One region of the Lactobacillus sp. IBH004 genome, then DNA from elsewhere that is predicted to be linked to it. Evidence: predicted binding sites of a transcription regulator. Region 1 holds the regulator's gene; each other region holds the start of a gene.
The links. Region 1 encodes Rex, which represses fermentation and respiration genes when NADH is low (regulators of the CRP and FNR family bind a similar motif). Its sites were predicted from a motif close to TTGTGAANTANTTCACAA; they were not measured.

Region 1 (3,290 bases):
TGAAAATTAATGCGTACTTTGCTTTTGTGTTTTGGCGGAGTAATTCTTTCTATTTTCTCCAATTGCTTGCGGCGGCTTTGTGCTCGTTTAGTAGTTTTGGCTCTGACAATATTTTTTTGAATAAATTCTTCGTCTTTTTTGATTTGCTCTTGCTGCTTTTCATACGCTTCTTCTTGCTGGCGATCACGCAGCTGCCGTTCAGCAACGTATGCGGAATAATTCCCCTTAAAGACAGTTAATTTGCCAAATTGCAATTCAAAAATCTGTGTGGCTAAATTATCTAAAAAATACTGATCGTGGGAAACAACTAAAATAGCACCAGAATAGTTTTTAAGATAACTTTCCAGCCAGTCCAGAGTGTCTAAATCAAGGTAGTTGGTAGGCTCATCAAGTAATAGCAGAGCAGGCTTGCGCAGTAGCAATTTAACAAATGAAAGTCTGGTCTTTTCTCCTCCGGAAAGACTTGCGATTTTTTTTGACCAAGTTGCTTCAGGAAAGTTAAAGCCATTCAAAATACTTTTGATATCAGACTGGTAGGTATAGCCCCCTTGCTGCTCAAAGTTGAATTGCAGCTGGTCATACTGTTTTAACAAATCACTTCTTTTAGGGTTAGCAGCGATGTCTTGCTGTAAACTTGTGATTTTTTTGCTCATATTAATTAATGAAGTAAAAACAGACAACATTTCTTCCCAAATTGTTTTACTTTCATTTAAGCCATTTTCTTGGGCAATATAGCCGACATCTATGTTTTTATTGATGGTGAAGTCACCATGTGTGGCTTCTTCTTCACCAGTCATAATCTTAAGCAAGGTCGTTTTACCGACACCATTTGGTCCAATAAGACCGATTCTGGCATTTGCGTCAATTGAAAAATTGACATTTTTAAATAATGTGTTGGCACCAAATTGTTTTTCTAAATCGTGTCCTTGTGCAATTATCATAATTTTTCACCTAAAAACCATTTTAGCATATGTATTGAATTTCTTGTGTGAGAGTTTGATGGATATATGAAAGAAAAAGAGCAAAAATACAGCTTTTTAAGCGTGAATGAATAAAAATACCACTTTCTATTATCAAGCCTGTTACCATTTTGCTAAAATTTAAAAGATTGTGAAAAAAATGTTTGCAAATGACGTAAATTTATAGGTAAAATAGAATTGATTGCTGAGAAATTCACAAGAACGAATTATGGTTACTTAATTAAGTTGGAGGCTTCTTAAATGGAAAAAATCAAAATACCAACGGCAACGGCTAAAAGGTTGCCGTTATATTACCGTTATCTTATTATCTTAAATGAGGCTGGCAAAGAAAAAGTTTCTTCGACTGAATTGTCTGAAGCTGTTCAGGTAGACAGTGCTTCAATCAGACGTGATTTTTCTTATTTCGGCGCTTTGGGCAAAAGGGGTTATGGCTACGATGTAAAAAGTTTACTTTCTTTTTTTAAAAAGATTTTAAACCAAGACACTTTAACAAATGTTGCTTTGGTTGGCGTAGGTAACTTGGGTCATGCTTTATTAAATTACAATTTTAAACGCTCAAATAATATTCGCATTTCTTGTGCTTTTGATATTGATGAGAAAATTACCGGCAGAATTCTAAGCGGTGTGCCTGTCTATGATATGAGTGAACTTAAAAAGCAGCTTAGTGACCAACAAATTTCTATTGCGATTTTAACGGTGCCATCTGCGGCTGCTCAAAAAACTGCTGATGATATGGTAGAAGCTGGAATTAAGGGAATCATGAATTTCACCCCAATTCGTTTATCTGCACCAAGTGGCATTAGAATTCAAAACGTTGATTTGGCTACTGAGTTGCAGACACTTATTTACTTTCTTGATTCGGATAAGAAAAAATAGTTTTAAAAAGCAAATTAGCACTTTTTTACTCAAAGTGCTAATTTTTTCTTGCATTTTTTCATAAAAGGGGTTATTATCATAAATGTAAGTTAGCACTTAACAAATAGGAGTGCTAATGGCACATAAAAGAGATTAAAATTTAATTTTAGGAGGGACAAACGTGTTACAACCAATTGGTGATCGCGTGATCGTAAAAGTTAAAGAAGAAGAAGAAAAGACTGTAGGCGGAATCGTCCTGGCTTCTAATGCTAAACAAAAGCCGACAGAAGGTGAAGTAGTTGCTGTTGGTGAAGGTAACTTTGCTGAAAATGGCAACAAAATACCTATGACTGTTAAGGAAGGCGACGTTGTTTTATACGACAAGTATTCTGGTACAGATGTTAAATACGATGGTCAAAAATATTTAGTCCTTCACGAAAAAGATATTTTAGCAATTGTTAAGTAATTAAGGAGCGTATAAAAATATGGCAAAAGAAATTAAATTTTCAGAAAAAGCAAGACGTTCCCTGTTAAAGGGCGTTGACAAATTAGCTGATACTGTTAAGGCTACTATTGGTCCTAAGGGTAGAAACGTTGTTTTGGAGCAATCTTACGGCAACCCAGACATTACTAACGATGGTGTGACAATTGCCAAGGCAATTGAATTAAAAGACCACTATGAGAATATGGGTGCTAAGTTAGTTGCAGAAGCAGCACAAAAGACCAATGATATTGCCGGTGATGGTACTACTACTGCGGTTGTTTTAACCCAAGCAATTATTCGTGAAGGTATGAAGAATGTTACTGCTGGTGCTAACCCTGTTGGTGTTCGTCGCGGTATTGAAAAAGCCACAAAAGCTGTAGTAAATGAATTACACAAGATTAGTCATACTGTTTCTTCAAAAGACCAAATTGCTCAAGTTGCTTCAGTTTCTTCAGCTTCAAAAGAAGTTGGTGATTTAATCGCTGACGCAATGGAAAAAGTTGGTAATGATGGAGTTATCACTATTGAAGACTCACGTGGTATTGAAACTGAATTATCAGTAGTTGAAGGTATGCAATTTGACCGTGGTTACCTGTCACAATACATGGTAACTGATAATGACAAGATGGAAGCTGATCTTGACAATCCATATATTTTAATTACTGATAAGAAGATTTCTAACATTCAAGACATCTTGCCATTGTTACAAGAAATTGTGCAACAAGGCAAATCACTTTTAATCATTGCCGATGATGTTTCTGGTGAAGCTTTGCCAACATTAGTTTTGAACAAGATTCGTGGTACATTCAATGTTGTTGCTGTTAAGGCTCCTGGCTTTGGCGACCGTCGTAAAGAACAACTGCAAGATATTGCCGCTTTAACTGGTGGTACAGTAATTACTGAGGACTTAGGGCTCGAATTAAAGGACACTAAGATTGACCAACTAGGTCAAGCTCGCCGGATTACTGTAA
Region 2 (3,290 bases), 500 kb from region 1:
AGAAAATATGTCTGACCATTCACTAACACTAAAGTAGATTATACTTCTACTTTAATTAATCACAAACTACGGTAAAAAATATGAATAACAGATTTACTTTGCACCCATTTATTTTATCACAGATTAGCTTAAAATAATGATTATAATATGTATATTTTTACGGTATGAAATCCGCGCAAGAGAATTGAACTGATATAAATAAACTCACAAAAAATGCCAAAACAATTTTTCAAAAAAAGTTTTGGCATTAATTATTTAAAAATAAATATATCTTGCTTTTCCCAAATTTCACACATTTCTGGGGTATTGAACAAGAATTAAATTGTCCAATACCAAAATCTTATTATGAAATTAAGCCAAAGGCAAGTAAGAATGATATGACCCGCAAATTTGTCCTAAATTTGGGGGTCATATTTTCTGGAGAAAAACTAATTCTCTCAGACTCTAAGAAATGGTTTTAATGTAAGATTATTTTCCTTATTATTCAGGTTTGTAATCAGGATCGATAATTAAAACAGGTTTGATTGTTTTACCAGAAATTGAATCAGCATTGGCCTGATTAATATCTTCAAATTGATAAAACTTTTCAGTCTTATCAAATGGAAACTTCCCTAATTGATAGAACTCAAGCAATCTTGGTATGTCAACTTGTGGAATGGCATCACCCATGTTAACGCCAACCACTTTTCTATCATCTACACAAAGATCGTTCCAAGTAGAAATAGTCAGGTTCTGAGCTGTTACGGCAATTGCTGCGCAGGTACCACCTTGTGCCAAGGCATCGACAGCATTTTTAATAACGCCAGAAACACCAGTAGTATCAACTGTCCAGTCAACGCCATATCCACCAGTTAATTCCTTGATCTTGGCAACTGGGTCTTCTTCTTTACTGTTGATTGTATGTGTGGCACCTAATTCTTTAGCTAATTCAAGCCGCTCTGGAACAACATCAACTGCTATTACTTTAGTGCAGCCACTAATTACACCAGCCATCATTGCAGCTAATCCTACTGCGCCAGTACCAAAGACAGCAATGGTATCGCCTGGTCTAGCTTTCAGAGTGTTGAAAACAGTACCGGAACCGGTAACGTAGCCGCAGCCGAGAGGGCCAACTTTGCGCAAGTCGATATTATCAGCAATTTTTACTGCATTTCTCTGATCAACTACAGTAGTGGTAGTGAATGATGATTGGTTAAACATATCACAAATTCTGTGACCATCTTTTTGGAAATGATCATCACCATCTGCACGGACACCGGAAAGATTATAGTCGCTATAATGACGGCATTGGGTTGGGATACCCTTTAAACAATTATCACAAATACCATCAGCGTAGAAAGATAAAATTACGTGATCGCCTACACTGAAGTTTTTAACTTGGTCACCAACTTTTTCAACAATTCCGGAACCCTCATGTCCTAGAATTACTGGGTAGCCAACACTTGAATCACCTTTGCGCAAGGCTTCATCTGAGTGGCAGATTCCGCTTGCTACCATGTGAATTTGCAAGTCAGTGGGTCCTACTTCGTGTAAATCAATATTGTCTTCGATCTCAAACGGATCGCCCATTTTTTTAACAACAGCAGCTTTTATTTTCATAAAAAAATCCTCCTTACCTGTTAGCGATTTCAAGATTATTGTGAACCTGTACACATAAAAATGCAATAGTTTTTTAGGAAAAAACATACCTGAACATACCGCACTACGCTAATTTAATTGAACTAGCGGCGATTTTTTCTGATAGCGGTAACATTGCCATTACCATTGCCTCTCACCAGCTTTCTCAGCTAAACTTTAAGTGGAGGTATAAATTTATGACGCACTGGTATGAGCATGCAATAATTTACCAAATTTATCCCAAATCTTTTCAAGACAGTAATGATGATGGTATTGGTGATTTAAATGGAATCAGGCAGAGATTACCTTATTTACAGCAGCTCGGTATTAATACTATTTGGCTAAATCCAGTTTTTGTTTCCCCACAGGTTGATAACGGCTATGATGTGGCAGATTATTTTAAAATTGATCCCCGAATGGGAACAATGAAAGACATGAAAGCTCTAATTGCTGCTTGTCATCAAGTAGGGATTCATGTGCTTTTAGATTTTGTTTTAAACCATACTTCTGATCAAAATGAATGGTTTCAAAAGGCCAAAAGTGATCCGCATAGTCAATACCGCGACTACTATATTTTTGCAGGTGCAAATAATCAGCGTCCCAATAACTGGGGCAGCTTTTTTGGCGGCAGCGTTTGGGAACCGGATCCGGCAGGTACGGGCCAATTTTATTTCCATTTGTTTGACAAGCACATGCCCGATTTAAACTGGCGTAATCCTAAAGTAAGACAAGAAATGCTCAAAATTGCGGAATTTTGGTTGGCTCAAGGAATAGATGGCTTGCGCCTTGACGCTTTTATTCATATTGCCAAGGCAGATTTACGGCAAAGTTTTCCGGTAAAGGAAGTTACAAACGAAGATGACCAAACGGTAGTTGCCGAACCCTTTTTTGCTAATTTGCCCCAAGTTCAGAAATGGCTGCGACCATTTTGTGAGCAGATAAAAAAGGATTATCCAGAAGCTTTGCTTTTGGGGGAAGCTGCCAGCGCTAATGTTAACTTAGCAGCGGACTATACGGCAAAAGACCACCATCTTTTAGATAGTGTTGTTACTTTTCGTTATTTTAAGGATGATCAAGGGCACATTGATCCTAACTTGCCTGCAGCTGTTCAGCCTAAAGGACTTGACTGGGATGCTTTTAAGAAGACGCAGGTTATTTGGCAGCAAACTTTGGCGCAGGTTTCTCAACCTACATTATATTGGAGTAATCACGACATGCCGCGGCTGGCTAGCAGAATAGCAAAAACTGAAACACAGGCACGCAGCTTAGCAATGTTGATGTATTTGCAACGGGGAATCCCCATTATCTACTATGGCGAAGAATTAGGCTTAAAAAATCTGCTTTTTACTGCTAAAGAAGAGTTTAATGATCAAGAAGCGGAAGGCTTTATCACGAAAGCTGTAGATTGGGGTCTAACAAAAGCAGCAGCACTAAAAATGGTCAGCCAAGCCCACAAAATGCCGGCACGAGGGCCGATGCCGTGGACAACTAAAAAGCCAAATTATGGTTTTTCAAAAGTGAGACCATGGCTTGAAGGTCAAAGCCAAAATAACGCTAATGTTCAGGCCGAACTGGATGACCCTGACAGTATGTTTAACTTCTACAGACAACTGATTAGTTTGAAAAAAACGGCTTTGTTTCAATCAGGTAGTTTTTACTTGCTAGCAACCGCT
Region 3 (3,290 bases), 870 kb from region 1:
TTAGAGTTACCATTGTTAGTTCTTTACCCCGTTTTTATCGACATGATAAATTGGTTTCAAGATACCATATCTCAGCTTAGTAAGCTTCTTTTCCAGCCATGGAACAAACCACATGTCCAGACCAAATGCTCTACCAGAACCATTCATAACTGCTATTGCCGCAAATATCATCCAAACATTTACCCAATAGTTCATTCCTGATAAACAGAAAATAGCTACAAAAATTGCACTCATGCCACCGGCAAACCACGTGCATAATCCTAAAACCAGCATAATTCCTAATGCAATTTCCAAACACGTCATTGTCTTTTGAGCAACTAATGCCGCATCCTTGTTAGGAATCATGACTTTAGTCATTGATTGTACCCAGTTTGGCATTTTATCAAAAACAGCCATTGGTGAGTGACCATAGTCATAGTTTAGAGAAAATAGTGCAGGAGCAGCAGAAGTCGCTGCCTTGCCGCTTGCTGCTGTAGTAGCGGCAGCTTTCTGTGAAGCGCCACTGGTTGCAGCTTGCACAAGCCATGGAAAATGCAATTGCAATTTGTTGGTAAACCAGGAGCCGCTACCTTGAACTTTATACCAGCAGTCTACTAACCACATTAAGCCTAAGTAAATTCTCAAAGGTACAGTCCATAAGACATTGCCATACCGGTTAAGATTGCCGCGCCATAAAGTTGGGCGCTTAATTCTGAACCATTCATCCATAATATAATGGAAGAGATAGTGACCAGAATAGATTTCCATAAAGTAAATCATGTCCACTATGTCTTTCATTAAGATTGCGAAAAAGCCGCTCAGATGGAAAGTGTTAACAAGAGAGGCCACACCCCAAGCAGGCCCTAAAGAAACCATAAATCCTGAATAGGTGCCTTTAAACTTAACGGGTTCACCGCCGTTAATCTGACTCAAAATATTTCTTAGAGCACACTTACCAGCAGATTCAGCTCCCTGAACCACTTGTGGTTCACCACGGCCGCTACCGTTAGCATCATAAAGAGCAACATCTCCTATGACGTAAACATGGGGATCGGTTGGAATTTGGGAATATTCATTAACTATAATTCTGCCGGCTCTGCCAGTCTCAAAACCAAAGTTTTTAGCAGTATCAACAGCTTTAACACCAGCAGTCCAAATTAAAGTTCTGGTCGGATATGTTGAACCATCTTTAAGATCAATATAATTTTCATGAACACCAACAACGCCAGTATTGACTTTAATTTCTACACCTTGTTTTAAGAGATATTTTTCTGCCTTATCAGCATCAGAGCGATCAAGCATATTCATAACCGTTGGTGCCATTTCCATCATGGTTATCTTGATATCATCTTTTTGCAGGTTATATTTTTTAGCTAAATCACCACGCCAAGAATTTAATTCTCCGGCCATTTCAGTGCCAGTAAACCCGGTACCAACAACGACAAAGTTAAGATACTGTGCCCGCTTTTCAGGATCGCGTTCTTTAGAACCTAAATGAACCATCATATCAATGTGGTCACGTAATTGCTCTGCATCGTCCAGATTGCCTAAAACAAAGCCGTTTTCTTTAACACCAGGAGTATTAAAGTCATTAGGCTGCGAACCAATAGCTAATATGACATAATCGTAGGGATAACTGCCGTTATCGCCAATAACTTTTTTGGCAGATTGATCAATTTTGGTAACATTGTCAGTTACAACATCAACATTTTTTCTCCGCGAAAATAAACGTTGCAGATCATATTTCAAACTTTTGGCTTCTACCCTGTTAGCCGCAACTTCATGAAGTGAAGTCATCATAGTCATATAAGGATTTTTATCAATCAGCGTGATTTTGATATCATGCCGCTTTTTTAATTTCTTGGCAAGGTGCTTAGTCGTATACAGACCACCATAGCCGCCGCCAATAACTACAATATTTGTTTCAGCCACTTTTAACACTCCTTAATGCGAATATACTAGTTATATTATATTATACTAGTGTTTTGGACTATGGTAAAGTGGTCACTTTCACAAACTATGTTCGTAATATTTTACTTATACGATTTAATTGCTATCATTATAAGTTTTCGCTTTCATATTTTGTAGTTGCACAAAGTAGAGCTCTATCTTATAATTATAGTAAGTGAACACGTACACAATGTTATAATCTTTTATTATTACTGAGGGAGATATTATGAAAAAGAATAATTTAATATATAGTACTGCCATTCTGGCACTCTCTACACTTTTATTAAGTGCTTGTTCAACAACAGCTAAGAAAAGTTCTTCAAGCGATTCTAAGCCAAAGGTAAGCAAAGTTGAGAAAAAGAAAGCTCCTAAGCAAATTGCCGGTGGTAAACTGCAAGACGGTGTTTACAAATTAGTAGAAGACAACTATTTCAATGGCTATAAAGTAAAGGTTTCTATGACTGTTAAAGGTGGCAAGGTTACAGACACTAGCTATGACAATGTAGACAAGAACGGCAAGTCAAAGGCAAAGGATACTAAATATGAATCACAAATGAAGAAGTATTCTCAAGCAAAGATTGGCCCTAAGGAATACATCCCACAACTACAAAAATCATTCGCGGCAAATGGTGCTAATTCGAGCGCTATTCAAGTTGTTACTGGAGCCACTAGTTCCAGTAATACTTTAAAGAACTATGTTAACCAGCTAACTCAAGCCGCTCAAAAAGGTGATACAGCCACCATTCACATCAATAATAATAAGAAGATGAAAGATGGTACATATAAATTAGCTGAAAAGAATTATAGTCACGGCTATCGTCAAGTTTTAACTATGGTAATTAAAAAGGGTAAAATCAGTGACTTTACTTATGACCAAGTTAATAAAAAGGGAGTTTCTAAGACCAAGAATGCTGCTTATGAAAAGCAAATGAAGAAGGTTAACAAAGTTGGTCCTAAAGAATACATTCCAAAATTACAAAAGGAATTCATCAAAGCTAAAGGAAATACTGAAAAAGTACAAGCTGTTTCAGGAGCAACAGAATCTTCTCATTCATTTATTGCTTACGCTGAACAACTAATTAATGCCGCTCAAAAAGGTAAAAGCGGAACCATCAATGTTGACAATATCGTTTATCAAGAATAAAAATATAATTAGTTAATCACAAAAAGAGTGACATTTAGCCGCTCTTTTTTATTAGGAGAAATAAATTATATGACGAAGCGAACAAACAAGTTTTTGCTGATACTCGTATCACTATTAGCAAGTTTCAACCTGACAGCTTGCTCAACTCAGAGTAAAGACACAGCACCGGCCAAAACCGCTGTTACCACTACCCCCACTTCAGATACTCAATTTCTAA

Region 2: the regulator Rex is predicted to act here: its motif matches at 1,638-1,655, upstream of LDX54_RS08995 (NAD(P)-dependent alcohol dehydrogenase).
Region 3: the regulator Rex is predicted to act here: its motif matches at 2,103-2,120, upstream of pplA (extracellular electron transfer flavoprotein PplA).

Annotation. Positions count from the first base shown of each region.
Region 1 is NZ_CP110217.2:1,341,083-1,344,372, reverse strand. Features, by position in the region: gene LDX54_RS06700 (ABC-F family ATP-binding cassette domain-containing protein) at 1-941, opposite strand, end outside; gene LDX54_RS06695 (redox-sensing transcriptional repressor Rex) at 1,221-1,856, shown strand; gene groES (co-chaperone GroES) at 2,017-2,301, shown strand; gene groL (chaperonin GroEL) at 2,321-3,290, shown strand, end outside.
Region 2 is NZ_CP110217.2:1,837,507-1,840,796, reverse strand. Features, by position in the region: gene LDX54_RS08995 (NAD(P)-dependent alcohol dehydrogenase) at 481-1,599, opposite strand; gene LDX54_RS08990 (alpha-glucosidase) at 1,815-3,290, shown strand, end outside.
Region 3 is NZ_CP110217.2:245,952-249,241, reverse strand. Features, by position in the region: gene LDX54_RS01165 (FAD-dependent oxidoreductase) at 16-1,911, opposite strand; gene pplA (extracellular electron transfer flavoprotein PplA) at 2,156-3,073, shown strand; gene LDX54_RS01155 (FAD:protein FMN transferase) at 3,143-3,290, shown strand, end outside.